Regions from separate parts of the Noviherbaspirillum sp. FW303-A3 genome, predicted to be linked through region 1. Evidence: predicted binding sites of a transcription regulator. Region 1 holds the regulator's gene; each other region holds the start of a gene.
What was found. Region 1 encodes HrcA, which represses chaperone genes, less so after heat shock. Its sites were predicted from a motif close to TTAGCACTCNNNNNNNNNGAGTGCTAA; they were not measured.
Positions count from the first base shown of each region.

Region 2: a site for HrcA is predicted at 5,888-5,914, ahead of groES (co-chaperone GroES). Genes of this name have one in related genera too.
Region 3: a site for HrcA is predicted at 5,816-5,842, ahead of rpoH (RNA polymerase sigma factor RpoH). Genes of this name have one in related genera too.

Region 1 is NZ_JBYTAZ010000001.1:3,904,112-3,914,396, reverse strand. Features, by position in the region: gene grpE (nucleotide exchange factor GrpE) at 1-266, opposite strand, end outside; gene hemH (ferrochelatase) at 617-1,723, opposite strand; gene recN (DNA repair protein RecN) at 1,751-3,400, opposite strand; gene AC3WOY_RS18795 (NAD kinase) at 3,434-4,351, opposite strand; gene AC3WOY_RS18790 (HAD family hydrolase) at 4,417-5,115, shown strand; gene hrcA (heat-inducible transcriptional repressor HrcA) at 5,199-6,221, shown strand; gene AC3WOY_RS18780 (PilZ domain-containing protein) at 6,246-6,575, opposite strand; gene fur (ferric iron uptake transcriptional regulator) at 6,684-7,115, opposite strand; gene AC3WOY_RS18770 (outer membrane protein assembly factor BamE) at 7,193-7,711, shown strand; gene dapB (4-hydroxy-tetrahydrodipicolinate reductase) at 7,721-8,527, shown strand; gene AC3WOY_RS18760 (energy transducer TonB) at 8,552-9,220, shown strand; gene AC3WOY_RS18755 (MotA/TolQ/ExbB proton channel family protein) at 9,236-9,913, shown strand; gene AC3WOY_RS18750 (ExbD/TolR family protein) at 9,925-10,285, shown strand, end outside.
Region 2 is NZ_JBYTAZ010000001.1:4,007,200-4,017,484, reverse strand. Features, by position in the region: gene pyrF (orotidine-5'-phosphate decarboxylase) at 1-323, opposite strand, end outside; gene AC3WOY_RS19340 (DMT family transporter) at 389-1,264, shown strand; gene AC3WOY_RS19335 (LemA family protein) at 1,327-1,920, shown strand; gene AC3WOY_RS19330 (TPM domain-containing protein) at 1,934-2,740, shown strand; gene AC3WOY_RS19325 (TPM domain-containing protein) at 2,740-3,240, shown strand; gene dacB (D-alanyl-D-alanine carboxypeptidase/D-alanyl-D-alanine endopeptidase) at 3,248-4,588, opposite strand; gene AC3WOY_RS19315 (MarR family winged helix-turn-helix transcriptional regulator) at 4,722-5,198, shown strand; gene AC3WOY_RS19310 (organic hydroperoxide resistance protein) at 5,318-5,737, shown strand; gene groES (co-chaperone GroES) at 5,997-6,287, shown strand; gene groL (chaperonin GroEL) at 6,340-7,983, shown strand; gene AC3WOY_RS19295 (enoyl-CoA hydratase) at 8,085-8,861, opposite strand; gene ylqF (ribosome biogenesis GTPase YlqF) at 8,854-9,771, opposite strand; gene AC3WOY_RS19285 (histone deacetylase family protein) at 9,842-10,285, opposite strand, start outside.
Region 3 is NZ_JBYTAZ010000001.1:1,930,087-1,940,371, reverse strand. Features, by position in the region: gene AC3WOY_RS09465 (cytochrome c oxidase subunit 3) at 1-514, shown strand, start outside; gene AC3WOY_RS09460 (twin transmembrane helix small protein) at 578-778, opposite strand; gene AC3WOY_RS09455 (SURF1 family protein) at 848-1,561, shown strand; gene AC3WOY_RS09450 (SCO family protein) at 1,548-2,141, shown strand; gene AC3WOY_RS09445 (COX15/CtaA family protein) at 2,149-3,261, shown strand; gene cyoE (heme o synthase) at 3,269-4,153, shown strand; gene AC3WOY_RS09435 (SCO family protein) at 4,158-4,787, shown strand; gene rpoH (RNA polymerase sigma factor RpoH) at 4,849-5,748, opposite strand; gene ftsX (permease-like cell division protein FtsX) at 5,978-6,904, opposite strand; gene AC3WOY_RS09420 (cell division ATP-binding protein FtsE) at 6,901-7,584, opposite strand; gene ftsY (signal recognition particle-docking protein FtsY) at 7,586-8,809, opposite strand; gene AC3WOY_RS09410 (M16 family metallopeptidase) at 8,952-10,285, shown strand, end outside.

The sequences.
Region 1 (10,285 bases):
ACCGGCACGAGTGCCTCGGCAAAACCTTCGATGGCGAACTTGTGCGCCTTGGCGACGTCTTCCTGTGCACGGCGGCGGATGTTTTCCGTATCCGCCTTGGCGCGCAGGAATGCGTCTTGCATCTCTGTCGCTCGCGCTTCCGCTGCCGCAAGCCGCTCTTCCAGGCTCGGGCCGGTTTGTGCCTGTGCCGGTTGTTCGACAGTCTCGCTGTCTTGCGGCGGAGTTGCCTGTTCCACTTGGTCCTGCATCTTTTCTTGATCTTGCATCACAAAAAGTCTCCAGAAAATCAATGACTTAGTTTCAATTGCAACACTAAATGGGGGTATCCCTTACTTTTTCAAGGGGAATGAAATGCTTTATTTGAGAAAAATGCGCCGGCCGCAGGACGTAAAGACTTGTTACACACTTTACTGCGCACGGGGCTTCAATTCAGGGACAGGCGTACTAGGATGAGCTTAACCAAGTTGCAACTGGATTTCGCTGGTTGCAAAGGAGTAAGGACCATGAAACTGCCATTGATCTCGGCATCGGTCGTCGCCTACACACTGCTCGGCGCGGCCTGGATTTGCCAAGCTGACCTGCTGTTCTGAATATCCCCCGGCAAGGCCGGTGCGGACTAGTTTTTCGCCCCCATCTGCATGGCCCGTTGACGCGCCACCCCGGCGTCCTTGCGCGCATCCTCCCGCATCTGCGGCGTCATCATCGTGGGCCAGCCGACCATGTGCTGTTCGGCAATCTCGGCCAGCGCGCTGATCCAGGCCGGGTCTTCATTGAGACAGGGGATGTAATGGAATTCCTTGCCGCCGGAGGTGAGGAAGTCCTGCTTGACCTCCATGGCGATCTCTTCCAGGGTTTCAAGGCAATCGCTGGAAAAACCGGGACAGAGCACATCGATACGGCGCACGCCTTCCTTGCCCATCTTCTGCACGGTCGGTGCGGTATAAGGCTGCAACCACTCCGCCTTGCCGAAACGTGACTGGAAGGTAACGATATACTGCTCCGGCGACAGGCGCAGCGCATTGGCCAGCAGGCGCGCGGTCTTGTGGCATTCGCAATGGTAGGGATCGCCGAGGAGCAGCGTGCGCTTGGGCACGCCATGGAAGCTCATGACCAGCTTGTCCGGCCTGCCATGCACGTCCCAGTGCGCAAGCACGGATTTCTTCAGCGCGTCGATGTAACCCTCGTTGTCGTGATAGTGCTTGACGAAGCGCAGCTCGGGCACATTGCGCACCTTTGCGTAGTGGGTGAATACCGCATCGTAGATGGACGCCGTCGTCGTCGCCGAATATTGCGGATAAGCCGGCAGGATCAGGATGCGGTCGCAACCGTCGGCCTTGAGCTTGTCGACGACCTCGGGCACGGAAGGACTGCCGTAGCGCATCGCGTAGGCCACCTGTACGTCATGGCCGCGTTCGCCGAGGTAACCACGCAACAGTGCCGCCTGCTTCTTCGTATGGACCAGCAACGGCGAGCCTTCCTGGGTCCAGATCGACGCGTACTTGGCCGCCGACTTGGACGAGCGGAATGGCAGGATCACGCCGTTGAGGATGAGCCACCAGACCGCCCTGGGAATTTCCACCATGCGCGGGTCCGACAGGAATTGCTTGAGATAGCGACGCACGGCGGGTGTGGTCGGTTCCTCGGGTGTGCCGAGGTTGACCAGGACAAGGCCGGTCTTTGACAGCGTGCCGTGCGAATACGGCGGTTCCGGGTTGGGGCGCATCGTGTGCGGGTTTCCTGTTGTTCAGTGTTAGGACGCGAGCAGTTCGCGCGCGTGCTTGCGCGTCGTGGCGGTGATTTCGAGGCCGCCGAGCATGCGGGCGATTTCCTCGATGCGGGCTTTCGAATCGAGCGCGTCGATATTGGACAAGGTGCGCCCTTCCATGCTGCTCTTGCTGACCTGGAAATGCTGGTTGGCCTGGCTGGCGACCTGCGGAAGGTGCGTCACGCACAGCACCTGGCGATCCTGGCCGAGCCGCTTGAGCAGGCGCCCCACCACTTCCGCCACACCGCCGCCGATGCCGCTGTCGACTTCGTCGAAAATCAGCGTCGGCGTCACCGTTGCAGTCGAGGTAATGACCGAGATGGCCAGTGAAATCCGGGCCAGTTCGCCGCCGGACGCGACCTTGGCGAGCGGGCGCGGCGATGTTCCAGCATGGGCGGCAACAAGGAATTCCACCTGCTCCAATCCATAGGCGGCAGGTTCGCACTCGTTCAATGCAATGACGAAACGGCCGCCCGACATGCTCAGGTCTTGCATGGCGGCGGTCACCGCTTCACTCAATGCACTGGCTGCCTTGGCGCGCGCCTTCGACAGTTTCCCGGCGGCAGACATGTACTCTGCCTTGCGCTTTTCCTCCTGGGCGCGCAGGGCTTCGACATCGCTGGCATCCGCGAGTTGTTTCAATTGCGCGGAAAGCGTTTCATATTCCTGCGGCAGTTCCTCCGGCGCGACACGGAATTTGCGCGCGGTGGAATGGATCGCATCCAGGCGCGCCTCCACTTCCTGCAGGCGGCCGGGATCGAGCTCGACGCGGCCAAGGTAATCGTTCAGCGCATACACCGCTTCCTGCAACTGAATGCGGGCGGGCTCCAGCGCGTCGACGACCGGTTTCAGCGCGGCATCGACATCGGACAGCTTGCCCAGCTTCAGCGTCAGCGCGGACAACTGGGACAGGATCGGGCTGGTGTCGGATTCGGAAATGACGGTCAAGGCTTCCTGCGCGCCTTCGAGCAGGCTGGCAGCGTGGGCGAGCCTGCTGTGCTCGTTGCTGATCTCGGCCCACTCACCCGGCTTGACCGCGAGCTTTTCCAGTTCACCGACCTGCCATTCGAGGCGCTCGCGCTCCAGCAAGACATTCCTGGCGTTGGTTTCGAATTCTTCGCGTTGTCGTGCCAGCGCACGCCATGCCTTGTGGGCAGCGGCCACGGCTTTGGCGTCGTCGAGCAAGCCGGCCTGAGTGTCGAGCAGGACGCGTTGCGCATCCACCTTCAACAGCGACTGGTGCGCATGCTGGCCATGGATATCGACCAGCATTTCGCCCAGCTCGCGCAACTGCGCGGCCGTTGCGGTGATGCCATTGATGAAAGCCTTCGAGCGGCCGGCATTGTCGATCACGCGCCGCAGGAGCACGCTGCCTTCGTCATTGCTGAATTCCTGCTCCGCCAGCCATGACTCCACTTCGTCGTGCGTGCTGAATTCGGCGGTGATATCGGCTTTCGCCGCGCCTTCGCGCACGACGCTGGCGTCGCCGCGGCCGCCGAGCGCGAGCGCCAGCGCGTCGATCAGGATCGACTTGCCGGCACCGGTTTCGCCGGTGAAGACAGTGAATCCTGGAGCAAACTCGAGTTCGATCGAATCAACGATCACGAAATCGCGGATGGAAAGTGTGCGAAGCATGTCGGAAATGGCTTTTCGGGCAAAAACAGCCTGTTATTTTAACTTCCCCGCCACGGAGGGATACTCGTGCCAGTGCAGCTTTTCCCGCAGGGTATCGTAGTAGCTCCAGCCTTGCGGATGCAGGAAGGTAATGGTGTGTGCGGAACGGCGGATGAAAATGCGGTCGTGGTGTTGCAAACTGGCCAGCGATTGCATGTCGAAATTGACGCTGATGTCGCGCCCGCCCATGATTTCCACGACGACGGTGCAGGAATCGGGGATTACGATGGGCCGGTTGGAAAGCGCATGCGGTGCGATCGGCACGAGCACCATGCCCGACAGGCTCGGATGCAGCAGCGGGCCGCCCGCGGACAAGGCATAAGCGGTGGACCCGGTCGGCGTGGAAATGATCAGGCCGTCGGAGCGCTGGTTGTACATGAAGTGGCCATCGACCTCGACCTTCAGTTCGGCCATGCCAGTGGTCGAGCCGCGCGCCACCACCACGTCATTGAATGCCAGCGCGTGAAAGATCGGCTGGCCGTCGCGGATGACCGATCCTTCCAGCAAGGTACGCTGCTCGGATTCCAGTTTTCCGGAAAGCATGTCGGCCAGTACCTGGATCATGCCTTCCTGCGAAATGTCGGTCATGAAACCAAGGCGCCCCTGGTTGATGCCGATCAGAGGAACGTTGTATGGCGCGAGCTGGCGCGCAATGCCGAGCATCGTACCGTCACCGCCGACGACAATGGCGACGTCGGCATGGGTGCCGATTTCGGCGGGTGTCATGGTCGGCACGCCGGGAAGCGACACGTTCTGCGCCGTCTCGGCTTCGAGCACGACCTTGTGCCCGGATTGAGCGAGAAATCCGGCAATATCAGACAATGACTGCTCAATACCGGCGGCCATGTATTTGCCGACGATGGCAACTGTCTGGAAGGCGACCGCGCGGTCGAATGGCTTGAAAGGCAACATGCAGCAGATTAGACCATAATTTGACGGTCTGTTACAGGCATTGAAACGCAGGAACCCGATCCCATATGTCAAGCATAAGAGCCGTATTGTTCGACCTGGACGACACGTTGTGGCCGATCGTGCCGGTTATCAAGCGCGCGGAAAAGCTGCTCTACGAGTGGCTGAAGCTGCACGCTCCGCCGGTCGCGCAGCGCGTCACCATCGAGAGCATGCGCGAACGGCGCCAGCAATTGATGGCGACCGATCCGGTATACCAGCTGGACCTGCGCCTGTTGCGCCGGGCCGTGCTGTTCGAGGCGTTTGCCGAGACCGGGCTGGACGTGCGGCTGGTGGATGAGGCAATGGATGTGTTTTCGACAGCGCGAAACGAAGTGACACCCTTCGACGACGTCCGGCCGGCTCTGGAGAGGCTGCAGGGGCGCATCATCCTCGGGTCCGTTTCGAATGGCGTGGCCGATCTGCGCGCCATCGGGATGGCTCACTTTTTCCAGGTCTCGGTGGCTGCTCACCATATCGGGTTTGCAAAACCGGACGCAGCGATTTTCCATGCAGCATGCACGGCGCTTGGCGTCACTCCGGACGAAGCACTGTATGTCGGCGACGACCCGCTGCTGGATGTGGAAGGGGCGCAGAAAGCAGGTCTGCGCGCCGCCTGGATCAACCGGCTGGAACTCGGGCCGGACCGGTTGCTGCCCGAACAGGTCCGCCCGGATGCCGTGTTTGGCAACCTGTATGAACTGGAGAGATGGCTGGATGTGCAATAAACCCTTGATAACAGCCGATATCAGGTGACGCCTTCGGGCAACATATTCTGGCACCCACTGTCATGGCTCGGTAGAATAATCGTATGCAACTCGATTCCCGCGCACAAACATTACTCAAGGCCCTGGTCGAACGTTATATCGCCGACGGCCAGCCCGTAGGTTCGCGCGCCCTTTCCAGGATCTCCGGCCTCGACCTGTCTCCGGCGACCATCCGCAACATCATGGCCGACCTGGAAGAGCTCGGCTATGTGTGCAGCCCGCACACCTCGGCAGGCCGGATACCGACGCCGCGCGGCTACCGGATGTTTGTCGACACCCTGCTGACCGTGCAACCGATCGACGAAACGACCGTGGAATCGAAACTGCAGCCCCGCCTGCAGACCGCCTCGCCGCAAAAGATCATTTCCAACGCGGCCCAGATGCTGTCCTCCCTGTCGCAGTTTGCCGGCGTGGTCATGACGCCACGCCATGAATCGGTCTTCCAGCAGATCGAGTTCATGCGGCTGTCCGAGAAACGCATCCTGCTCGTGATCGTCACCCCGAATGGCGACGTGCAGAACCGCCTGCTGCTGACCGATGTCGACTACACGCCATCGCAACTCGTGCAGGCAGCGAACTACATCAACCAGCACTATGCGGGGCTGGGCTTCGACGAGGTGCGCACCCGCCTGCAGAATGAATTGCGCCAGTTGCGCGACGACATGACGCGCCTGATGCAGGCCGCCGTCGAGGCCGGCAGCGATGCGATGGCCGAAAGCGAGGAAGACGTCGTCATTTCCGGCGAGCGCAATCTCCTCAGCGTCACCGACCTGGCGTCGAACATGAATTCATTGCGCAAGCTGTTCGACCTGTTCGAGCACAAGACCAGCCTGATGCAGCTGCTCGACGTATCGAGCAAGGCAACGGGCGTGCAGATCTTCATCGGCGGCGAATCCCAGCTCGTGCCGATGGAAGAAATGAGCATCGTCACCGCCCCCTATGAAGTCAATGGCAAGATCGTGGGGACGCTGGGAGTCATTGGCCCGACGCGCATGGCCTACGAACGCGTCATCCCGATCGTCGACATCACCGCCAAGCTGCTGTCCAACGCGCTCAGTCATAACTGACGCCCGCAGCCGGCTCGATCCGCGCTAAATCATTACTTCGGCCAGCAGCTTATTGTTGGCCGCATCCAGTTCGGTAAATTGCAGTCCAGTACGAAATCCATCCGTTCCGGCCAGGATGCTGTAGACCACCTTGGCGACTGCAAAGACGCGGACCATCTGCCCGTTCAAAGGCGCTTCGAATCCGACGTTGCAAATCTTCCCCGGCGGAAGTTGCTCGGGCACGATAAGGCACAGGCCGCCAAGGGACACGTCGACGGTCTTGGCCCGCAAGGCCGGCATGCCGAAAAGGGCAACGCGTGCCTGGGCACGCAAGACCTTGCGAGGATAGGTTCTGGTTTCGGAATTCGCAGTCATCAGGGGGGAAAAGCCGGCCTGCCGCAGTCGGTGGATTGTCCCACTGGTGGACATGCAACCGATGGCGCAGGCGGGAAATGCAAGTATTTCAGGAAAGCTGCCAGCTGATTATCGGGACCGATGGGGACAATCGGACTTGGTGCAGTGGCCATACAGGGCCAGCGCGTGTTCGGAAATATCGAACCCGCGCTCTTTCGCAATCTTCTGCTGCCGTTTCTCGATCTCTTCATCGAAAAACTCCTCCACCCTGCCGCAGTCGAGGCAGACAAGATGATCGTGATGCGATCCCACGTTCAGTTCGAACACAGCCTTGCCGGTTTCGAAATGGTTCCGGTGCAGCAGGCCGGCCTGTTCGAACTGCGTGAGCACGCGGTAAACCGTTGCCAAACCGACATCCATGTTTTCGGCCAGGAGAATCTTGTACACATCCTCCGCGCTCAAATGGCGAACCGTGCTCGTCTGAAAAATCTCGAGGATCTTCAGCCGCGGCAGCGTCGCCTTCAGGCCGCTGGCTTTCAGATCATTAGGCGTGTTGGTCATGTTGTTGGTCGGTTTCCGTATATCTGCTTTATCATATAGCGTTTTGGCCAGATTGCTCAACGAATTGAGAACCATTTATGCGAATGTCGCCCTTCAGTGCTGATCGTTCAACCCTTGCGGCCGCATTCTGCCTCGCCGCCGTCCTTTCCGGTTGCGCGAGCAAGAATCCCCTGATCGACGAACCGGCTGCCGCCAGCACTCCGGCCGCCGGACAATCCGCACCGGGCGCATTGACGACGTCAAAACCGACCGGCATCCAGCGCTTCCTGGGATTTCTCACGCCTTATCGCATCGATATTCAGCAGGGCAATTTCGTATCCCGTGAAATGGTCGCGCAACTCAAGGAAGGCATGCAGCGCAGCGAAGGCGTGACGCGCGAGCAGGTGCGTTTCGTCCTCGGCACGCCGCTGCTGACCGACATGTTCCATGCCGACCGCTGGGATTACGTGTTCCGCCTGAAGAAGAGCAGCGGCGAAGTCATCGCCAGCCGCGTATCGGTCTTCTTCAAGGACAACCGCCTGGTCAACATCGACGGCGACACTTTGCCGACCGAACAAGAATATCTCGCATTCATCGCCGGCACCGCCGGCAAGTAAGAGCATCACATGAGCCAACTGAAAATCGCTGTTGCAGGCGCATCCGGCCGCATGGGCCGCATGCTGATCGAGACTATCCAGAACGCCGACGATGCCGCACTGGTCGGCGCGCTCGACGTGCCGCAATCGCCAGCCATCGGCACCGACGCCGCGGCTTTCCTGGGCAAACCGGCAGGCGTGGCGATCGAGTCCGACCTGACGAAAGGCCTGGCCAACGCCGAATTCCTGATCGACTTCACGCGTCCGGAAGGCACGCTCAAGCACCTCGAATACTGCGCGCAGCACGGAATCAAGGTCATCATCGGCACAACCGGTTTCGATGAAGCAGGCAAGGCCGCCATTGCGGCAGCCGCGCAGAAAACCGCAGTCGTGTTCGCCCCGAACATGAGCGTCGGCGTCAATGTGACGCTCAAGCTGCTGGAAATGGCGGCGAAGAGTTTTTCCCACGGCTACGACATCGAAATCGTCGAAGCGCACCACCGCCACAAGGTGGACGCCCCCTCGGGCACCGCGCTCAAGATGGGCGAAGTCATCGCCTCCGCACTCGGCCGCGACCTGGACGATGTGGCAGTGTATGCCCGTGAGGGTGTGACGGGCGAGCGCGATCCATCGTCGATCGGCTTTGCGACCATCCGGGGCGGCGACATCGTTGGCGACCATACGGTACTGTTTGCCGGCATCGGCGAACGCATCGAGATCAGCCACAAGTCTTCCAGCCGCTTCAGCTACGCCCAGGGCAGTGTCCGCGCGGCGCGCTTCCTCGCCGACAAGAAGACGGGCTTGTACGACATGCAGGACGTCCTCGGCCTGAAGTAAAGGAACGAGGCGCAGGCCACGCCCATGCCGAAACCCGCGCCGATTGCCGCAACCATCCTGCTGCATGCTTTGCTGATTGCGGCAGTGGTGGCCGGACTGAATGCCGATCCGGAGCCGGATACCCGCAGCGAACCGCTGAAGGTCCAGCTTCTCCCGCCAGAACCTCCGCCAGCCCCGGTTGTACTGCCTACACCGCAACCGCCGGCTCCGACGCCGGCGCCAGTGAAAAAAGAGCGCCCCGCTCCCAAACCGGCAGCCGAACCCAGGCCCGCCCCGAACGTCGCTGCGCCGTCGCCCGCCCCGTCGCAGACAGCTCCGCAGGACACAAAGCCCGCTCCTGTTGCAGGACCGCCAGCACCTGCGTCTGCCGCCCCGCCGGCGCCGCCCGCACCATCTGCACCAGTACGGACCAGCGCGTCCGAGGCGAGCTATGCAGCGACCAATCGTACCCCGCCCTACCCGCGCATTTCGCTCAGCAACGGCGATGAAGGCACGGTCGTCCTGCGCGTGCTGGTCACAGCAGAGGGAACGGCAGGCGCGGTAGAGATCAAGACGTCGAGCGGCCATTCCCTCCTCGACGAATCCGCCCGGAAGACGGTGCTGGGCTGGCGCTTCAAGCCGGCCACCGTCGACGGCAAACCGGTGGCCGAGTGGTATCAGGTGCCCATTCCGTTTAAACTTCAGAACAATTAATCTTTTTTACACAACATGAACCAGTCACTCGGATTTGCGCATTATTGGGCCCAGGGCGACGCCGTCACGCATTCGGTCGCCTATCTGCTGCTGCTGATGTCGGTCGTCAGCTGGTACTACATCTTTTCGAAGACATGGAGCTCCTGGCGCATCCGCCGCAGCGCCGGCGCTCTGGAAGGGTTCTGGAAAGCGCCGACACTGACTGACGCCATCGCCGTGGTCAAGAATGCCGACAGCGAGAACGTGTATGCGCCGCTCGCAATCCAGAGCGCGGAAGCCGCCAACGTGACCGCGCAGGCCGGTTCATTGAATGCGAGCATCGACCCGAGCGAACTGATCACGCGCACCCTGCGCCAGGAAATCAACCGAGTATCGTCGCGGCTGGAAAACGGCCTCACCCTGCTGGCCTCGGTCGGATCGACCGCGCCCTTCGTCGGACTGTTCGGCACCGTGTGGGGCATTTACCATGCGCTGGTCGCAGTCTCCACCACCGGTACGGTACAGATCGACAAGGTCGCCGGCCCGGTAGGCGAGGCGCTGATCATGACCGCGCTCGGCCTCGTCGTCGCCATTCCTGCGGTGCTCGCCTACAACGCATTTACCCGCGTCAATCGTGTCACGCTGGCGGAACTCGACGCATTCGCGCACGACCTGCACGCCTTCCTGACCACCGGCGCCCGCGTCGGCAAATAAGGAGACACACCATGGCTTTCGGTGGATTCAACGACAACCAGAAGCAGGCGCCGATGTCGGACATCAATGTCACGCCCATGGTCGACGTGATGCTGGTGCTGCTCGTGATCTTCATCATCACCGCGCCGCTGTTCACCCACTCCATCAAGCTCGACCTGCCAAACGCCCCCGCCGCGGCCTCGCCGCAAAAGCCGGAAACGATCACGCTGTCGATCAACAGCGAAGGCCGGATCTTCTGGAACAACGAACCGGTCGAAGAGAAGGACCTGGGACCGAAGCTCGCGCAGGAATCGCAAAAGAATCCCCAGCCCGAACTACAGCTGCGCGCCGACAAATCCACGCGGTACGAGGTCATTGCGCGCGTCATGTCGG
Region 2 (10,285 bases), 100 kb from region 1:
CGCGCATATTGCTCGGCGGTGGCACCGATGTCGCCGCGCTTGGCATCGAGCACGATGGGAATCTGCGGATAAGTCTTGCGCAGGTAATCGCAGATCGCTTCCAGCTGGTCTTCTGCACGCAACGCCGCGAAATACGCAATCTGGGGCTTGAAGGCGCAGGCGGTGTCCGCCGTTGCGTCGATGATCGCCTTGCAGAAGACATAAATGGCGTCCGGTTGCTGCTTGAGATGCGCGGGGAACTTCGCCACGTCCGGATCGAGGCCGACGCACAGCAGGGAATTGTTGGCCGTCCACGCGGCGGAAAGTTTGTCGATGAAGGTCACGGTAACCCTTGGGGGAGAACAGTTGGCACAAAGCGCATTGTAACGCGCCATGCTATCGTTTCGGCATGACTTCCCTTTCCCGCAAGGACTGGATCCTTCTCGTCCTGCTGACCCTGTGCTGGGGCATCAACTGGCCGATCATGAAGTTCGGCGTGCAGGATTTCCCGCCGCTGACCTTCCGTACCGTGAGCATGATCGGCGGTCTTCCCGTGCTCTGGCTCGCTGCGCGGGTCCAGGGTGCGCCGCTCGCGATCCCGCAGGGCAAGCTTACGCAGATCATGCGGCTGGCTGTACCGAACATGCTGATCTGGCACGTATTCATGATTCTCGGCGTCAAAATGCTTTCGTCCGGACGTGCCGCCATCCTTGGTTATACGATGCCGGTATGGGCGGTGCTCTGCGGCCTTGCATTCTTTGGCGAACGCCCTTCACGTTCTGCCTGGGTCGGTATTGGCTGCGCGCTGGCGGGGGCTCTGCTCCTGCTGTCGAGCGAATTCGCCGCCCTCGCCGGCAATCCGCTCGGCACGGTATTTGCGCTCATCGCCGCTGCGGGCTGGGGATACGGTACGGTAGTAATGAAACGCAGCGCGCTCCCGATGCCGACGATTTCGCTGACCTTCTGGATGCTCGCGCTCACGACCGCCGTGATGGCCGTCGCTTCCTTTTTGCTGGAGCGGTCCGCCTGGCATCTTCCGGACGCAGGAACGACGGCGACAATTGTCTACAACGCCGTGATCATCTTCGGCTTTGCGCATGTCGTCTGGTTCCAGCTGGCACGCACGCTGCCCCCGATCGCCTCCAGCCTGTCGGTGATGATGATCCCGGTGCTCGGCGTCTTCTCCGGCGCGTGGCTGCTGGGCGAAACCCCGCACTGGCAGGATTACGCGGCCATGGGCCTGATCCTGGCGGCAATGAGCACAGTGCTGTTGAAACCGCGTTGAAAGACCATACATAATTGACAAGCTGGATTTTCCGTACGGACAAACAAGAAAAGGACATCGTCATGAAGACATGGATGAAATGGTTGACCGTCGCATTCCTCGCCTCGACGCTGAGCGCCTGCGGCTACAACGATTTCCAGGACAAGGATGAGCAGGTGAAGGCTGCCTGGGGCGAAGTCGTCAACCAGTACCAGCGCCGCGCCGATCTGATCCCCAACCTGGTCAACACCGTCAAGGGCTACGCATCGCACGAAAGGGAGACGCTGGAGTCGGTCACGCGCGCGCGCGCCGCGGCGACGAGTTTCCAGATCACGCCCGAAGTACTGAACAACCCGGAAGCGTTCAAGAAGTTCCAACAGGTGCAGGGCGAACTTTCCAGCGCCCTGTCGCGCCTGATGGCTGTCTCCGAGAACTATCCGCAATTGAAAGCGGATACCAGCTTCCGCGACCTGCAATCGCAGCTCGAAGGCACGGAAAACCGCATCACCGTCGCCCGCCAGCGTTACATCCAGTCAGTGCGCGAATACAACGTGCTGGCGCGCAGCTTCCCGACCAACCTCACGGCCATGATGTTCAACTACGAGGTCAAGCCTTCCTTCACCGTGGACAACGAGAAGGCCATCTCGAACGCACCGGCCGTCAACTTCGGCAAGTAGGCACATAGTCGCCATGACGATCTTCCGCCCTCTCCTCGCCCTGCTGCTGGCGATGATGCTGGCTTCGGCGCATGCGCAGGAGTTCGTGCCCGTTCCTCCACTGCAGAAGCGGGTGACGGACAAGGTCGGCATGCTGACGGAGAACCAGCGCGACGCGCTGGAGAACGTGCTGAAGGAATACGAGACACGCACCGGCAGCCAGGTCGCCATCCTCCTGATCAGCAAGACGGAACCGGAAGCGATCGAGCAGTACAGCATCCGCGTCTTCGACACCTGGAAACTGGGCCGCAAGGGCACCGACGACGGCGTGCTGCTCATCGTCGCGAAGAACAATCCACCCGCCCTGCGCCGCTTGCGCATCGAGGCCGGGCGCGGCGTGCAGGGCTCGCTGACCGATGCGCAGTCCAAGCGCATCCTGCAGGATGTGATTGCGCCGCATTTCCGGCAGAACGATTATTACGGCGGGCTGGCCGCCGGCGTCTCCGCCATCACAAGTTTGCTGGACAAGGAAAAATTCCCGGCGCCGGAAGGCAGTCCGGCCGCGGTTGAGGTAGAAGAAGAGGAATTCGACTACTCCCTCATCCTGTTCTTCGTCTTCATGATCCTGTTCATGATGCTGTCGCGCGCCCAGTCCCGCCGCTATGCGCGTCACAGGCACGGCTGGGGGCGCTCCGTTCCCGGCGTGATCCTTGGCGGCGGCTATGGCAGCGGCGGATTCGGCAGCTTTGGTGGTGGGGGCGTCGGCGGCGGAGGAGGCGGAGGCGGATTTTCGGGCGGCGGCGGCAGTGGCGACGGCGGCGGCGCATCGGGGAACTGGTAATGAACACTTTGTCTCGCTTCTTCAAGCATCTCACCACGACCACCGGGTTCGGCCGGCGCGCCTTTCCGGAAGAAACCCTCAAGGCGATCGAAGACGCCATTGCCGATGGCGAAAAGCGGCATCGCGCGGAAATACGCGTGATTGTCGAGCCGTCACTGGCGGCCCCGGCGGTGCTGGGCGGCCAGTCGCCGCGTGAGCGGGCGCGCGAGCTGTTTGCGCACTACGGCGTGTGGGACACGGAAGAAAACTGCGGCGTGCTGGTCTACATCAACCTGGCCGACCATCAGGTCGAGATCGTCGCCGACCGCGGCATCGGGCGTACGGTCGCCGCGCAGGACTGGCAGGCAATCTGCCGCACGATGACGCAAGGATTTGCCCGCGGCGATTATCACAACAGCACACTTGCGGCGCTGGCCCAGCTGAACGCGCTGCTGCAGGAGCACTACCCGGACGACGGCTCCACACGCAACCAGCTGGTCAACCGTCCGGTCATGCTCTGACCTTGCATCAGCCGCGCTCGTAGATCCACTGCAGGAGCGCGTCCTGCGCTTCGTTGCCGCGCAGGGCGTTGGGGTGGTTGATCATGCACACCACCGCGTAACGCCTGCCCGACGCCGCCAGCACGTAACCTGCAATCGCCCGGACTTCATTCAGCAATCCCGTCTTGATATGCGCCTTGCCGGCCACCGTCTGGGTTGTCAGCCGATTGCGCATCGTCCCGTCATAGCCGACAAGGGGCAGCGAGGCGATGAATTCCGGCATGACAGGCGAACGGAATGTCGTTGCCAGCATCTTGCCAAGGGTCGCCGGCGCAATACGCTCGGTGCGCGACAGACCGGAACCATTCTCGATGCTGAGCTCCGGCGCGGCGATGCCCTTCGCGGCCAGCCAGGCATGGACCACGGTGGCGCCCCGTTCGGTGTTGGCCTGTATCCCTGTCGTCTGCGCCGCCAGCGTCAGCAGCACCTGGCGCGCCATCACATTGTTGCTGAACTTGTTGATGTCCCGGATCACCTCGGACAGCGACGCGGAGTCCCATTCGGCAACGAGGCGCGCCGTGGGGGGCAGGAGTCCGCCGCGCGTTTCACCCTTCAGCGTCCCGTCGAGGTCCGCCCAGAAGCGCCGGAATGCGAGATCGAAGTACTTCGTGTGCGACATCAGGTAGGGATGGACATGCCAGGTACGCTCGCCGCAACTGGCCGGATAGATGCCGTTGAAGCGCGCGCTGTTGCTGTCGATGGCCGCATTGAGTTTCACGCGCCAGTCGCCGCAATCGCCATTGGACAACTGGGGTGCGTACAGGGGATAGGCTGCCAGCGGCGGATCGGCAGTCACCTGCACGGTACCCCTGGCCGAGTCCGGCACAAAGCGGAAGCTGATCGACTTGTAGTTCAGCAGCAAGGCGTCCGGTCCGACGTTGTAGGGTTTCAGCGGATCGCCGTCGAATTGTGCCGCGTCATAGGGCATGTCCTCGAAGATGGCGCGGTCGAGGATCACGTTGCCTCGGATTTCGCGTATGCCGCGCGACCGTATCCTGCGCAGGAACATCCAGAAATTCTCAAGCACCAGTTTCGGGTCGCCGCTGCCCTTGATGATCAGGTCGCCGTGGAGGACATCCCCGTTCTGCACGCCGTCGATGAACGCCTGCGTTTTCCAGCTGAAGGTCGGTCCGAGGATATCCAGTGCCGCGTTGCTGGTGACCAGCTTCATGGTCGAGGCCGGATTGAAGGCCAGCGTGTCGTTCATCGCCAGCGAGACTGTCCCGGTTGCCAATTCCTGCACATGCACGCCGACGGACGTCACCGGAATCTGCGCGCGCTGCAGGGCCTCCAGGACCGTAGGCGGCAATTCCTGCGCCTGCGCGGCAACAGCGGCGGCAAACAGAACGAAGGCAGCTTGGACTCTCTTCCGAATTCGCATACGATGGCAATATCAGGTCACGCACAATCGAATTCGATTATCCCACGCCAACGCCACAGCCATGCCGAAATCCGTACTCTCTCCCGAAGCCGCACAGTCCTTCGATCCGCTTGCGCTGGAAAACCAGTTCTGCTTTGCGCTCTATTCCGCCTCGCTGGCAATGACCAAGACCTACAAGCCTTTCCTCGACAAGCTCGGCCTTACCTATCCGCAATACCTGGTCATGCTGGTGCTGTGGCAGCAGGACGACGTGCTGGTCAAGAGCATCGGCGAGAAGCTGTTCCTCGATTCCGGCACGCTCACTCCCTTGCTGAAGCGGCTGGAAGCGTCCTCCCTGATCCAGCGCACCCGCGATGAAGCCGACGAACGCCAGGTGCGCATCACCCTGACCAAGGAAGGCCGCGCCCTGAAGAAGAAGGCGCAGTGCATCCCGCACGATGTCCTCTGCGCCAGCGGACAATCGCATGAAGTGCTGCAGAACCTGCGCACCCAACTCTCCGCGATTCGCGACGACCTCGCCAAGTCCAACGGCGTGTAGCAAGCAAAATTGGAGGCCTTGCTCCAAAATCGGCAATTAAATTGCACGCAATCTAATTGAGTGCTATATTTAATCCCGACATCACCCGTTCAAGCGATTACCCTTTCAAGGAGAACCACATGCAGATCCTGTACAAAGCACAAGCAACCGCCACCGGCGGCCGTGACGGCCGCGCTGTTTCCAGCGACAACAAGCTCGACGCCAAGCTGAGCACCCCTCGCGAGCTGGGCGGCGCCGGCGGCGAAGGCACCAATCCGGAACAACTGTTTGCAGCCGGCTATTCCGCCTGCTTCCTGTCGGCGCTGAAGTTCGTGTCGATGCACGCCAAAATCGCCCTGCCCGCCGATGCAGCGGTCACCGCGGAAGTCGGCATCGGCCCCAACGGCAACGGCGGTTTCGGCCTCGCCGCCGACCTCCGTGTCACACTGCCAGGCCTGGAGCGCGGTACCGCGCAAGCCCTCGTCAACAAGGCGCATGAAGTCTGCCCGTACTCCAACGCCACCCGCGGCAACATTGAAGTCAATGTGGCACTGACCTGATAGGACAGCATTCCTCCTAAAGCCCCGTTTCGCGGGGCTTTTTTCCTTTTGAAATTGCAAAAGAAACAATGCCGTCGCCCCTCCGTAGTCATATGCATATGCTTTTCCAGCATCTTCTACTCTTGAAAAAGCAAAACCTCGCCCATATACTTAGCACTCGTTAGGGGAGAGTGCTAACAACTTCCTCCTGGCTACACGATCTTCCACCTGCGGCACACGCCGCAAACAACTATAACTTATTGATTATTAAGGAGTTTGTATGAACCTTCGTCCATTGCACGATCGCGTCATCGTCAAGCGCCTCGACCAGGAAACCAAGACTGCGTCCGGCATCGTTCTCCCGGATGCAGCCGCTGAAAAGCCGGATCAGGGCAAAGTCCTGGCCGTCGGCAACGGCAAGATCCTGGAAGACGGCAAGGTCCGCGCGCTGGACGTGAAAGTCGGCGACGTCGTGCTGTTCGGCAAGTACTCCGGCCAGACCGTCAAGGTCGAAGGCGAGGAAGTGCTCGTCATGCGCGAAGAAGACATCATGGCGATCGTCCAGAAGTAATTCGACGCCAAAGCAATACAGAACCCCACTCAATAATTAAGGAGTAACGAATATGGCAGCTAAAGACGTAGTTTTCGGCGATGCCGCCCGTCACAAGATGGTTGAAGGCGTCAACATTCTCGCCAACGCAGTCAAGGTCACCCTGGGCCCGAAAGGCCGCAACGTTGTTCTGGAGCGCTCCTTCGGCGCCCCGACCGTCACCAAGGACGGCGTTTCCGTTGCCAAGGAAATCGAACTGAAAGACAAGCTCATGAACATGGGCGCGCAGATGGTGAAGGAAGTCGCATCCAAGACCTCCGACAACGCCGGCGACGGCACCACCACTGCAACCGTGCTGGCACAAGCCATCGTCCGCGAAGGCATGAAGTACGTTGCCGCCGGCATGAACCCGATGGACCTGAAGCGCGGCATCGACAAGGCTGTCGCTGCAACCGTCGAAGAACTGAAGAAGATCGCCAAGCCCTGCACGACTTCCAAGGAAATCGCCCAGGTCGGTTCGATCTCCGCAAACTCCGACGCATCCATCGGCGACCGCATCGCTGAAGCCATGGAAAAGGTCGGCAAGGAAGGCGTGATCACCGTTGAAGACGGCAAGTCCCTGAACGACGAACTCGACATCGTCGAAGGCATGCAGTTCGACCGCGGCTACCTGTCCCCGTACTTCATCAACAACCCGGAAAAGCAAGTCGCCATCCTGGAAAACCCGTTCGTCCTGCTGTTCGACAAGAAGATTTCGAACATCCGTGACCTGCTGCCGGTCCTGGAACAAGTCGCCAAGGCTGGCCGTCCGCTGCTGATCATCGCCGAAGACATCGAAGGCGAAGCACTGGCAACCCTGGTTGTGAACAACATCCGCGGCATCCTGAAGACCTGCGCCGTCAAGGCTCCGGGCTTCGGCGACCGTCGCAAGGCCATGCTGGAAGACATCGCGATCCTGACCGGCGGTCAAGTGATCGCGGAAGAAGTCGGCCTGACCCTGGAAAAGGCAACCCTGAACGACCTCGGCCAAGCCAAGCGCGTCGAAATCGGCAAGGAAAACACCACGCTGATCGACGGTGCCGGCCAGGCTGCTGCGATCGAAGCACGCGTCAAGCAGATCCGCGTCCAGATCGAAGAAGCAACCTCCGACTACGATCGTGAAAAGCTGCAAGAGCGCGTTGCCAAGCTGGCAGGCGGCGTTGCAGTGATCAAGGTTGGCGCTGCTACCGAAGTCGAAATGAAGGAAAAGAAGGCACGTGTCGAAGACGCGCTGCACGCAACCCGTGCCGCCGTTGAAGAAGGCATCGTTCCTGGCGGTGGCGTGGCCCTGCTGCGCGCTCGCGCCAACATCAGCCTGAAGGGCGACAACGCCGACCAGGAAGCCGGCATCAAGATCGTCCTGCGCGCCATGGAAGAGCCGCTGCGCATGATCGTCACCAACGCCGGCGAAGAAGCATCCGTCGTCGTGAACAAGGTCATCGAAGGCAAGGGTAACTTCGGTTACAACGCTGCCAACGGCACCTATGGCGACATGGTCGAAATGGGCGTTCTGGATCCGGCCAAGGTCACCCGCTCGGCACTGCAGAACGCAGCGTCGATCGCCGGCCTGATGCTGACCACCGACTGCACGGTCTCCGAGCTGGTCGAAGACAAGCCGGCCGCTGGCCCGGCTGGCATGGGCGGCATGGGTGGCATGGGCGGCATGGACATGATGTAATTGCCGACCTGTGGAAGGCAGCGATGCCTTCCGCGCTGTCCGTCATACAAAAAAGCCCGCAGGACATTGTCTTGCGGGCTTTTTGCTTTCCTTAGATCGTCTTATTTCGACCAGGCCGGTTTGCGCTTGTCGATGAATGCCTGCACGCCTTCCAGCGCCGCTTCATCCATCATGTTGCATGCCATGGTCTGGCCCGCAAGCTGGTAAGCCGCGCCAATGCCCATTTCAATCTGCTTGTAAAAAAGCTGCTTTCCCGTCGCGATCGCGACAGCTGGCTTGGCGAGGATACTGCCGGCAAGCTTGCCGATTTCTGCATCCAGTTCTTCCGCGGCAACAACGCGATTGACGAGACCGCGTTCACGCGCCGTTTCGGCATCGATGAACTCTCCAGTCAGCAGCATTTCCATCGCCTGCTTGCGCGACACATTTCGGGACAACCCTACCGACGGCGTCGAGCAGAACAATCCGTAATTCACACCGGACACCGCGAACTTCGCATCTTTCGACGCCACAGCAAGATCACACATCGCAACAAGCTGACACCCGGCGGCCGTCGCGATGCCCTGCACCCGTGCGATCACCGGCTGCGGCATCTGCTGAACGGTCAGCATCATCTTGCTGCACTGGTTGAACAGCGTCTTGTAATACGCCTCCGACGGCTGCGCGCGCATCTGCTTCAGGTCATGCCCGGCGCAGAAAGCTTTTCCGGCAGCGGCGAGCACGACGACGCGAATCTCGCCGTCGGCCTTCACCGCATCCAGCTCCGCCTGCAACGCAACCAGCATTTCTTCGGACAGGGGATTGAACTTGTCGCCGCGGTTCAGCGTCAGCGTCGCCACGCCGCCCAAGACGGATTTCAGAACATAGGGGTCACTCATCGTCACTTTCCTCTTCCGGTTCCGGGGGTAATCCAAGGGAAGGCGGCGGCTGGTAAGTCGCCAGCAGCTCGGTGCGGCTCGACGGCGTCTCAAGGCTGATACGGCCAAGCGCGCCGCTGCGGTAATCGATGAGCAACGTATGCGCCGCCTTCTCGAAATCAAGCTCGCCGCCCTTCATGCGGAATGCGCGCCGCTTGGCGATGCCTTCGATGACGGCGACGCCGTCAATGCCATCCGTCGGGAATCCGTAGCGCGTGCTGACGAGCTGCGGATAGCGCACGAGCAGCAGGTCCGCGAGGAAAGTCGCCACCTCTTCTTCAATCAACGCATTGACGCCCACCGCATGGCTTGCCGCCAGCATGAGGCCGTCGGTGGGATGCTCGATCTTCGGCCACAGCATGCCGGGCGTATCGACCAGCACCATGTTGTTGCCAAGGTAGAGACGCTGCTGCGCCTTGGTCACTGCCGGTTCGTCGCCCACTGCGGCGACGCGCTTCTTCAGCAGGGCATTCATCAGGGTCGACTTGCCGACGTTGGGGATGCCCATGATCATCATGCGCAGCGGCTTCAATGCCGTGCCCCGATGCGGCGCAAGACGCATCGCCAGGCCGGGCACCTTGGCCACGTCCGCCGGCTTCTTGCAGCTCAGGGCGACGGCGTACACGTCCTTCTGCTTGCCGAAATGCTCCAGCCATGCCTTGGTCGCCGCAGGGTCGGCAAGGTCGGCCTTGTTGAGGATTTTCAGGCAGGGACGCTGGCGAAACTTGCGAAGCTGTTCGATCATCGGATTGCTGCTGGCTACGGGCAAGCGCGCATCCAGCACTTCGATGACGAGGTCGGTCTTTTCCATGGACTCCGCCGCCTTTTTGCGGGCGGCGTTCATGTGACCGGGGAACCATTGAATGGACATGCGTGGATCTGGTTGGTGGGGCAAGCCGCTATTTTACCTGCTGGCCGCCCTCTCCCGCCTCACACAGGCCCTAGTCGAGATCGGCGAGCACCTTGATATGGGCGACGACGCTGCGTGCCAGGGCCGACAGGTTATACCCGCCTTCGAGGCAGCTGACGATGCGGCCGTTGGCGTACTCGCGGGCAACCGACACGATTTCCTTTGTCATCCATGCATAGTCGGCTTCCACCAGGCCCATCTGACCGATGTCGTCCTCGCGGTGGGCGTCGAACCCGGCGGAGATGAAGATCATTTCAGGCTTGTGTGCACGCAGCGCCGGCATCCATTTGTCCACCACCAGGCGGCGCACCTCGTCGCCCTTGGTGTAGGCCGGGACCGGAACGTTGACCATATGGTCCGACTCGTGCAACGCGGTATAGGGATAGAACGGATGCTGGAAGAAGCTGACCATCAACACGCGCGGGTCATTGAGGAAGGCTTCTTCGGTGCCGTTGCCGTGATGGACGTCGAAGTC
Region 3 (10,285 bases), 2.0 Mb from region 1:
GCTGGCCGACATCGACCACAAGCTGATCTGGCCCGATTTCAGCGCGCAGTGGGGTAATTCCCCTGGCGGCACCGTCGAGCCCTTCGCGAAGATGGGCCCGTTCTGGGTTCCGACGATCAATACCGCATTGCTGCTGACTTCCGGCGTCACTCTGACCATTGCTCACCACGCTCTGCGCGCCGGTCAGCGCGGCAAGACGGCTTTCTGGCTCTTTGCAACCATCGTCCTCGGTGCAGTGTTTATGGGCTTCCAGGCTTACGAGTACGCGCATGCCTATAGCGACCTCAACCTGAAGCTGACCTCGGGCATCTATGGCTCGACCTTCTTCATGCTGACCGGCTTCCACGGCTTCCACGTGACTTTGGGCGCCATCATGCTGGCAGTCGTGCTGTACCGTGTGATGAAGGGCCACTTCACTCCGGATCATCACTTCGCGTTCGAGGGGGCTGCGTGGTACTGGCACTTCGTCGACGTCGTGTGGCTCGGCCTGTACGTTGTTGTGTACTGGTTGTAATCAATACTTGCAGAAAACAAAAGCCGCACCGAGGTGCGGCTTTTTTGCTCTTTCAGCGCCGTGTCAGCGAATGCCGGTAGGCTGTATCCAGCCTTGGCTGTAGGCGACGAGAATCAGGATGAACAATGCGATCGAGAAGCCGACACGCAAGGCCAGTGCCTTGACGGTACGATTGCTTTTGCCCTTGTCGCGCATCAGGAAGACAAGCGCGGAGCCGAGGCTGGCGAGGATCAGGATGAAGGCGACGGCGACTAGCGTTTTCATATGGTGATGGCACTGCGGGCGGCAAGGCGCGACAGAAGGACACTCGGTGTTGAATAAAGTGACATTGTAATGCCAATGAAATTCCGGTTCAGATGGATTCCTTTCGTCGCGGCAGTCATCGTCGCGGCGATCGGTTTTTCCCTCGGTCAGTGGCAGACGCGTCGTGCTTCGGAAAAGCTGACGATCGAGGCACGGCAGCAGGCGCGCGAGTCGGACGCGGTGATGGACATTGGCAGCGACATTCGCCAGCCCGAAGAGGTGGAGTTCCGTCGCATGAAGATACGCGGCGAGTTCGTGCCGGAATGGACTGTGTATCTCGACAACCGGCCCTACAAGGGGGCGGCGGGGTTTCATGTCATGACGCCGATGAAGATCGCAAATTCGGACATGCATGTGCTTGTCGCTCGGGGGTGGGTCAAGCGCGATGTGGCGGACCGGGCTAAACTGCCGCCGATTTCGACGCCTGCCGGCACGGTGGAGATCGAAGGTGTTGCACGACGAGCCCCCGGCCATGTGCTGCAACTCGGCAAGGCGGAGACGCTGCAGCGGGGGGCGATTGTGCAGAATGTGGATGCATCGGAGTTCGAGAAGGCTGCCGGGCTCAAGATGCAGCCCTTTGTGCTTGAGCAGATCGGCGACATGCAGGATGGCCTGGTTCGCGACTGGCCGCGTCCGTCGACGGGCGTGGAAAAGCACCAGGGTTACGCCTTCCAGTGGTACGCCCTCGCGGTAACGGCACTACTATTTTTTGTGGCAACAGGATTTCGACGTGGAAAAGAATGACCAGCAGCGCAAGGGGCGCTGGAAGCTGTTTGCAGTGATTGCCATTTGCGCGTCCCCGCTGATTGCCTCCTACCTGACCTACTATGTGATCAAACCGGAAGGGCGGACCAATTACGGCGCGCTTATCGATCCTCGCGCTTATCCGATTCCGGCGGCGCTGGGCGCGACATCCCTGGAGGGCAAGCCTGCGGGACTGAATGATTACAAGGGGAAATGGATCATGCTGCAGGTTGCCGAGGCTGACTGCCAGGATCCTTGCCGCAAACGTCTGCATGACATGCGCCAGCTTCGACTTGCGCAAGGCAAGGACATGGACCGCATCGAACGCGTATGGCTGGTCACCGACGACAAACCTCTGGAGACGCTGCTGATGCGCGAGTACGACGGCACGCACATGCTGCGGGCCCGTTCAGATGTCGTGAAGTCGTGGCTGCCTGCCGATGCGGGCACTGTGCCGTCCGACCATATTTACATGATCGACCCGTTGGGCAACCTGATGATGCGTTTCCCCAAGGACGCGGATCCGAACAAGATGAAGAAAGACATTGCGAAGCTCCTGAAGGCTTCGCGCATAGGATGACCGACCGATGCTGATCCAACTTGCGATCATGGGCGTGCTGGCAGCCTTGCTGCCCTTGACCATCGTCTGGGTGTCCGGCGATTCGAACAAGTACCGGAAACTGGTCTGGGTGACGGCATTCCTGACGTTTGACCTGATCATGTTCGGCGCTTTCACCCGTCTGACCGATTCCGGTCTCGGGTGTCCCGACTGGCCCGGTTGTTACGGACATGCCAATCCGGTGCAGGCGCACGCGCATATCAGCGCGGCGGAGGCCGCGATGCCGGACGGCCCGGTCACGGTGATGAAGGCATGGATCGAAATGATCCATCGCTACCTGGCAATGGGCGTGGGCGTGCTGATTATCGCCATCATGGTGATTGCCTGGCGCCGGTGGCTGCGGTCGAAACGGAAGGACGCCGCGTTTGCTCCCTGGCTACCCTCCTACCTGCTTGTCTTCGTGTGCGTGCAGGGGGCATTCGGCGCGTGGACGGTGACGCAGAAGCTGCAGCCGGTAATCGTCACGATCCACCTGTTGCTTGGCATGGGGCTGCTCATGTTGCTGGCCTGGCTGGGAGCGCGCCAGAACACTCATCCTCCTGTTGCGGTAGCGGCGCTGTCGGTGCGTGCTTCTGCCACGATTGCACTGGCACTGCTTTTTGTGCAGATCGCGCTGGGAGGATGGGTCAGCACGAACTATGCGGCACTTGCCTGCCTCGACTTCCCGCTATGCCATGGCGAAGCCATGCCGCACATGGATTTTGCGAACGGCTTTACCTTGTGGCGTGACCTCGGGAAGACGGCAGACGGCGAATTCCTGCCGTTCCCGGCGTTGACCGCCATCCATTGGGTGCATCGCATGTTTGCCATCGTGGTTGTGATCTATGTCGGATGGCTGGCGTTGCGTTCCCGGAAAATCGGAGGTCTCGAGCGTGTTGCCACATGGCTTCTGGCTGCGCTATGCATGCAATTCCTGACCGGCATGTCCACGGTTTTCCTGAAGTGGCCGCTTGCGCTTGCGGTGGTCCACAACGGCGGTGCGGCGGCCCTCGTGCTTCTGCTCACCATGTTAAACTTTCAGGCTAGGATTCCGTCGCAAGCCGCGTCGAATCGAGCCGCAACCCGGCTTTCAGCTGCTTGAGGTGCATGTGACTACACTGACCATCCAATCCAACCGCTTTGCCCAGTACTGGGCGCTGACGAAACCCCGGGTGACGCAGCTCGCCGTATTCTGCGCCGTCATCGGCATGTTTCTCGCGACACCGGACCTGCCCGACTGGCGTGTCGTCGTGGCTGCAACCATCGGTATCTGGCTGCTCGCCGGCGCGGCGTTCGCGGTCAACTGCCTGGTGGAACGCGAGATCGATGCGCGCATGGCACGTACCGCCCGCCGTCCGATGGCTCGTGGCGAACTGACCGTGCCGCAAACCCTGGTGTTTTCCGGCGTCATTGGCGGCATCGGTATGTGTGTGCTCTTCAATTTCGTCAATCCGCTGACCATGTGGCTGACCTTCGCTACCTTTGTCGGTTACGCGGTCATCTACACGATGCTGCTCAAGCCTGCGACGCCGCAGAACATTGTCATCGGCGGTTTGTCCGGCGCGATGCCGCCGGCGCTTGGATGGGCGGCGATTGCCAACGACGTGCCGATGGAAGCGTGGATCCTGGTCCTGATCATCTTTGTCTGGACGCCGCCGCATTTCTGGGCGCTGGCGATGTACCGCCGCGACGACTATGCGAAGTCCGGCTTGCCGATGCTGCCCGTGACCCATGGACTGCAGTTCACGCAGTTTCATATCTGGCTTTACACGATCATCCTCGTGGCGACCACGATGCTGCCGTTTGCCGTGCAGATGAGCGGGCTGATTTACCTCGCCAGCGCCATCGTGCTGGGCGCCATTTTCCTCTGGTATGCGTGGCAGGTTTATCGGCATTACACCGATCTCATCGCGCGCAAGACCTTTGCCTATTCCATCGTCTACCTGTCGCTGCTGTTTGCCGCGCTGCTGGTCGATCATTACATCAAGCTCTAGGATCATGTCATTCATTACGGCAAGACGCGCTGCGGCGCTTGCGCTCGTCGCTGCGAGCATCATGCTCGGCGCATGCGACAAGAAGGGCGAGGGCACGCAGATGATGCTGTCCCCGGCCCAGTCCACCTTCAAGAACACGGACGTCACCGGACTCGATTACGCCAAGGACTTTGCCATGCCGGACCATACCGGCAAGATGCGCACGCTGGCCGATTTCAAGGGCAAGGCGGTGGTTGTGTTCTTCGGCTATACGCAGTGCCCGGACGTCTGCCCGACAACCATGGCTGAGATGGCGAACGTCATGCAGCAGCTCGGACCGCTGTCGGACAAGGTCCAGGTTCTTTTCGTGACGGTGGACCCGGAGCGAGACACGCCGGAATTGCTGTCCAAGTACGTGCCGTCCTTCGATCCGCGTTTCCTCGGTCTCGTCGGCGACAAGGCCCAGACGGAAAAGATGGCGAAGGAATTCAGGGTGTTCTACCAGCAGGTGGCAGGCAAGGAGCCTGGAAGCTATACGATGGATCACACCGCAGGCAGCTACATATTCGACCCGCAAGGGCGCCTGCGCCTGTTTGTTCGGCACGGGCAGGGGACGGAGCCGATTGCGCACGACCTGAAGCTCCTGCTTTCGTAGGAGCGTGCCGCAAAAGACAAAGGCGCCCAGCGGGCGCCTTTTTTTGTTGCCTGCTCTCTGATCAAACGTACGCGGCGAGCGTGCCTTTCATCTTCTTCAGCGCGGCACTTTCGATCTGGCGGATGCGCTCGGCGGAAACGCCGAATTCGTCAGCCAGTTCGTGCAGCGTGGCGCCGGAACCGTCGTCATTCGACAGCCAGCGTGCTTCCACGATGCGGCGCGAACGCGGGTCGAGCTTCTCAAGCGCCGCTTCCAGCCCCTCGGACTGCATGCGGTCGAACTGCTTCGCTTCCAGTGCCTTCGTCGGTTCTGCCGTGTCGGAGGACAGGTAGGCGATCGGAGCGAACTTGTCGTCTTCGTCCTCGCTGGGGCCGTCGAGGGCGATATCGTGGCCCGACATGCGGGTTTCCATCTCGATCACTTCCTCGCGCTTGACGTTGAGCGCATTGGCAAGATCATCGACTTGCGCCGGCGTCATCGCGTCCAGGCTTTCCTTGTGGCTGCGCAGGTTGAAGAACAACTTGCGCTGCGCCTTCGTGGTGGCAATCTTCACCAGGCGCCAGTTCTTCAGGATGTATTCGTGGATCTCGGCCTTGATCCAGTGCATCGCGTACGACACAAGGCGTACGCCCTGGTCGGGGTCGAAGCGTTTCACAGCCTTCATCAGGCCGATATTGCCTTCCTGGATCAGATCGGCGTGGGGCAAACCGTAGCCGAGGTAGCCACGTGCGATCGACACGACCAGTCGCAGGTGCGACATGACCAGTTTCTGCGCCGCCGCCAGATCGTTCTGCTCGCGCAGGCGACGGGCAAGCGACGTCTCTTCCTCGTGCGTCAGCATCGGGATGCGGTTGACGGCCGAGATGTACGCTTCGATGTTGCCGAGGCTGCCCGGGAAACCGAGCGTCAGGGCATGACTTCCCATCGGAACCAATGCGGTTTGTGCAGAAGTTGCTTTCATCGTTTCTCCTTGCCTTGTCAGTGTTTCCTCCGCCGAAACGAGGAGGATTACCGATTTCGTCAGTATATTAGCACTCTCAAGGGAGGAGTGCTAATCACCGTTTTCAACGGTCAGGATAGGGAATATCTATTCTGTCGGTTGTTTTCATATATTCAAACAACTGTAGAGCAGGTGCCCGGGAAAAAGTTGTGAATAATCAAATTGTTGCAGGAAAAGACAGGTTTTTATGCTAGGGAAGCCGGGCAAGTTGCCGCCGGACCGACAGCAGTGCACCGATCAGGCCCAGGCACGCGCTTATTGCAAGCATTGCAAGCGTTGCGCTCATGCCGAGCGGTGCCAGCCGGAATTCCGATGCGTACAGCCGGGCAAAATCGGTGATTGCATCATTCAGCGGGTGGAGCGAAACCGCCACCGCCCCGAGGGCTGCAGCCCCTGCGCAGAGCCCCAGCAAGGCACCGGTGTAGTAAAACGGTCGATAGATATAGGAATCGGTCGCGCCGAACATCCGGCACACCTCGATCTCGTCGCGCTGGGTCATCACCTGGAGCCGGATGGTGTTGAAGATCACGGCGACCACGACGACCCCCAAGGTGGCTGCAAGGAATAGCAGCGCAAGCCGCAGGACGTGCATCAGGGCGGCGAGGCGCTTGACCCATGCGGAATCGATCTGGACGTATTCGACACCGGGAAGGGATTTGAGTTGCGCGGCCAGGGTTTCGACCTTGGCGGCGTCCGAGGCATCCCGAACGCCCGATAGCTTCAGCACGTAACCATCCGGCAGCGGATTTTCGCCGAGGGCCGTGATCGCATCGTCGAGGCCGGTCTTGTTCTTCAGCAGGGTGAGGGCATGCTCGCGCGGAATGAATTCCAGTTTCCCGGTGTTACCCGATTCCTGGACCGTGCGGCGAATCTGCGGGCCGAGTGCGGTTGCCCGTTCCCGGGGCGTTTCCATGGACATGAAGATGCTGATTTCCGGTTCCACCGCGAGCTGCTCGGACACCGGGCGCACGTTTTCGAGCAGGGTCAGCCCCGCGAACGGCAGCGCCAGCGCAATCGCAACCACCACGACATTCAGGGAGAAGCTCCCTGGCGAACGCAGCAGATGCCGGAATGCGCTTGCCAGTGCGAGGGCATGTTGCCTGAGCCAAGTGATCATGCTGCCCCCTGGAGCGAATCCGCTGCCGGCCCCTCGGCGAGGCGCCCGCGTTCGAGATACACCACGCGTGGTGCGCTGGCGAGGATGTTTTCGTCGTGGGTGGCGATGATGCAGGTCACGCCGACGCCGTGGAAGGCCTTCAATGCGTCCATCACCTTCTTCGCGCTTCCGCGGTCCAGATTGGCGGTCGGTTCGTCTGCGAGAATGATTTGAGGGCGGTTGACGATGGCGCGCGCAATCGATACGCGCTGCTGCTCGCCGCCGGACAGCGCCATCGGGTCCGATGCCGACTTGTCGAGCAGGCCGACCTTGTCGAGGGCTGCGCGGGCACGTTTCTCCGCGTCGCCCCCGGCCGTTCCGATGACTAGCAGGGGAAGCATGACATTGGCGAGCACGCTGCGGTCATTCAGCAGACTCTGCTGCTGGAAGATCAGGCCGAGGTTGCGGCGCAGGTAGGGGAGTCCGGACGCATTCAGGCGTCCGACATCCTGGCCGTTGACCGACACGGTTCCCGAGGTCGGGCGCTCCATCACCGCGATCATCTTGAGCAGGGTCGATTTGCCCGCGCCGGACGGGCCGGACAGGAAGACGAGTTCGCCCTTGTCGATCGTCAGGTCGATATCGGTCAGCGCGGAAGAGCCGCGCCCGTATTGCTTGGAAACGTGCCGGAACTCGATCATGTCAGCTCAGCAGCGCATCGACGAATTCTTCGGCATTGAAAGGCTGCAAGTCTTCGATCGTTTCGCCGACGCCGATGAAGTACACCGGTACCGGGCGCGTCTTGGCGATCGCCGCCAGTACGCCGCCCTTGGCGGTGCCGTCAAGCTTGGTGATGACCAGTCCGGTCAGTTGCAGGGCGTCGTCGAATGCCTTCACTTGCGCCAGCGCGTTCTGTCCCGTATTGCCGTCGATGACGAGCAGGACTTCATGCGGTGCGTTCTGCATGCCCTTGCCGATCACGCGCTTGATCTTCTTCAGCTCTTCCATCAGGTGCAGCTGGGTCGGCAGGCGGCCTGCGGTATCGACCATTACTACGTCGACGTTGCGCGCCTTGGCGGATTGGACCGCGTCGAAGGCAACCGCCGCCGGGTCACCGGATTCCTGGGCGACCACCGTGACGTTGTTGCGCTGGCCCCAGATCGCAAGCTGTTCGCGCGCGGCTGCGCGGAAGGTATCGCCGGCGGCGAGCAGGACCGACTGGTGATGCGCCTGCAGATGCTTGGCCAGCTTGCCGATCGTTGTTGTCTTTCCGGCGCCATTGACGCCGGCGATCATCATGACCAGCGGCTGTTCGCGGCCGAGGACCAGCGGCTTCTGCAGCGGCGAGAGCATGTCGATCAGCAGCGTGCGTAGCGCGGCCTTGACCTGTTCGGCCTCGGTCAGCTTCTCGGTCTTGACCTTCTTCTTGAGCTCGTCGAGGAGGAACTGTGTCGCTTCCACGCCGGCGTCCGAAACCAGCAGGGCGGACTCGAGTTCTTCGTAGAGGTCGTCGTCGATCTTGGCGCCGATGAAGAGCGTGGTCAGGTTCGTGGAAGTTTTCGACAGGCCTGCCTTCAGGCGCTGCAGCCAGGAGCGCTTCTGCTCGGGCGGAGGCGGTTCCGCGGGCACGATTTCGCCCTCGGGCTCTTCGACCGCGACCGGAGCAGGAGCCGGCTCGGGAAGAGGCGCGGCAACGGGAACGGGAACGGGAACGAGCTCAGGTGCGGGAGCCGGGGCTTCAACTGGCTCAGGAGCGACTTCAGGCGCTGGGGCCTGCTCCTTCTTGAACAGGTTCAGCCAGGAGGACTTTTGCGGCGCCGGTGCTTCGGCCGGCGCGGGAGCGGCTTCCGGTGTGGCTGTTTCTGGTGCCGCTTCCGCCGGCGGCGCAGGCGTATCTTTCGGTTTTTTCTTGAAGAAACTAAACATCGGAGCAGGGGAGGTGGGCAGTCCTGGGCGCGCAAAGCGTCGCCGCAGAAAGAAGATACAATCGGAACCTCATTTCACGGGTGGCGTCATCTTGCATTGCCACCACATCAAACCAGTTCTCTATTTTATCAGAGCGGAGATTATGAAATTCCGGATCGCCTTATTGCTGTCCGCATGGATGCTGGCCTTCCTGCCGGCGGCCTCGCATGCGGCGGCAGCGCAGGAATTCATGTTGAAGAACGGCATGAAAATCATCGTCAAGGAAGACCATCGCGCGCCGACGGTGGCGCACATGATCTGGTACAAGGCCGGATCAATGGATGAGCATAATGGCACCACCGGCGTTGCGCATGCGCTGGAGCACATGATGTTCAAGGGGACGAAGACCCTGAAGCCGGGCGAGTTCAGCCAGCGCGTGGCGGCGCTGGGTGGTCGCGAGAATGCCTTCACGAGCAAGGACTACACCGGCTATTTCCAGCAGATCGAAAAGTCGAAGCTGGAAAATGTCATGGCGCTCGAAGCCGACCGCATGGCCAACCTCATCCTCGACAAGGAAGAGTTTTCCCGCGAAATCCGTGTCGTGATGGAGGAACGCCGCTGGCGTACCGAGGACCAGCCGATTCCGCTGGTGTACGAGGCGCTCAACGCGACCGCTTTCACCGCCCATCCCTATCACCACCCGATCGCCGGCTGGATGAGCGACCTGCTGAGCATGACCGTGCAGGACGCCAAGACATGGTACGACCGCTGGTATGCGCCGAATAATGCGGTCATGGTCGTGACCGGGGATGTCGACGCGAAGAGGGTGCTGGCGCTGGCCGAGAAACACTTTGGCAAGATTCCGCGCAAGTCTGTGCCGGTCACGAAGTTGCAGGAGGAACCCCTGCAGCGAGGTATTCGCCGCGTGACGGTCAAGGCGCCTGCTGAAAATCCCTATGTCGTCCTCGCGTTCAAGGTTCCGGCATTGCGCGACGTGGAGAAGGACGACGAGTCGCATGCGCTCGATGTGCTCGCGGCAATCCTCGACGGTTACGACAATGCCCGCCTGAATGCAAAACTCGTTCGTACCGACCGCGTTGCCAATTCGGCCGGCGCAGGGTATTCGAATATCGCGCGCGGCCCCGTGCTGTTCCTGCTCGACGGCACGCCTGCCACGGGAACCTCGACCGAGCAACTGGAAAAGCTGTTGCGCGCAGAAGTCGAGCGCATCGCGAACGAAGGTATTTCGGAGCAGGAACTCAAGCGCGTGAAGGCCCAGCTGATCGCCGGCCAGATCTACAAGCGCGACTCCATCTTCGGACAGGCGATGGAAATCGGCACGATGGAAATGTCGGGCATTTCGCACACCAAGATCGACCGCATCATCGACAAGCTCAAGGAAGTGACCGCCGAGCAGGTGCAGGCCGTCGCGAAGAAGTACTTCGGCGATGACGCACTGACAGTCGCCACGCTCGTGCCGCTGCCGATCACCGAGAA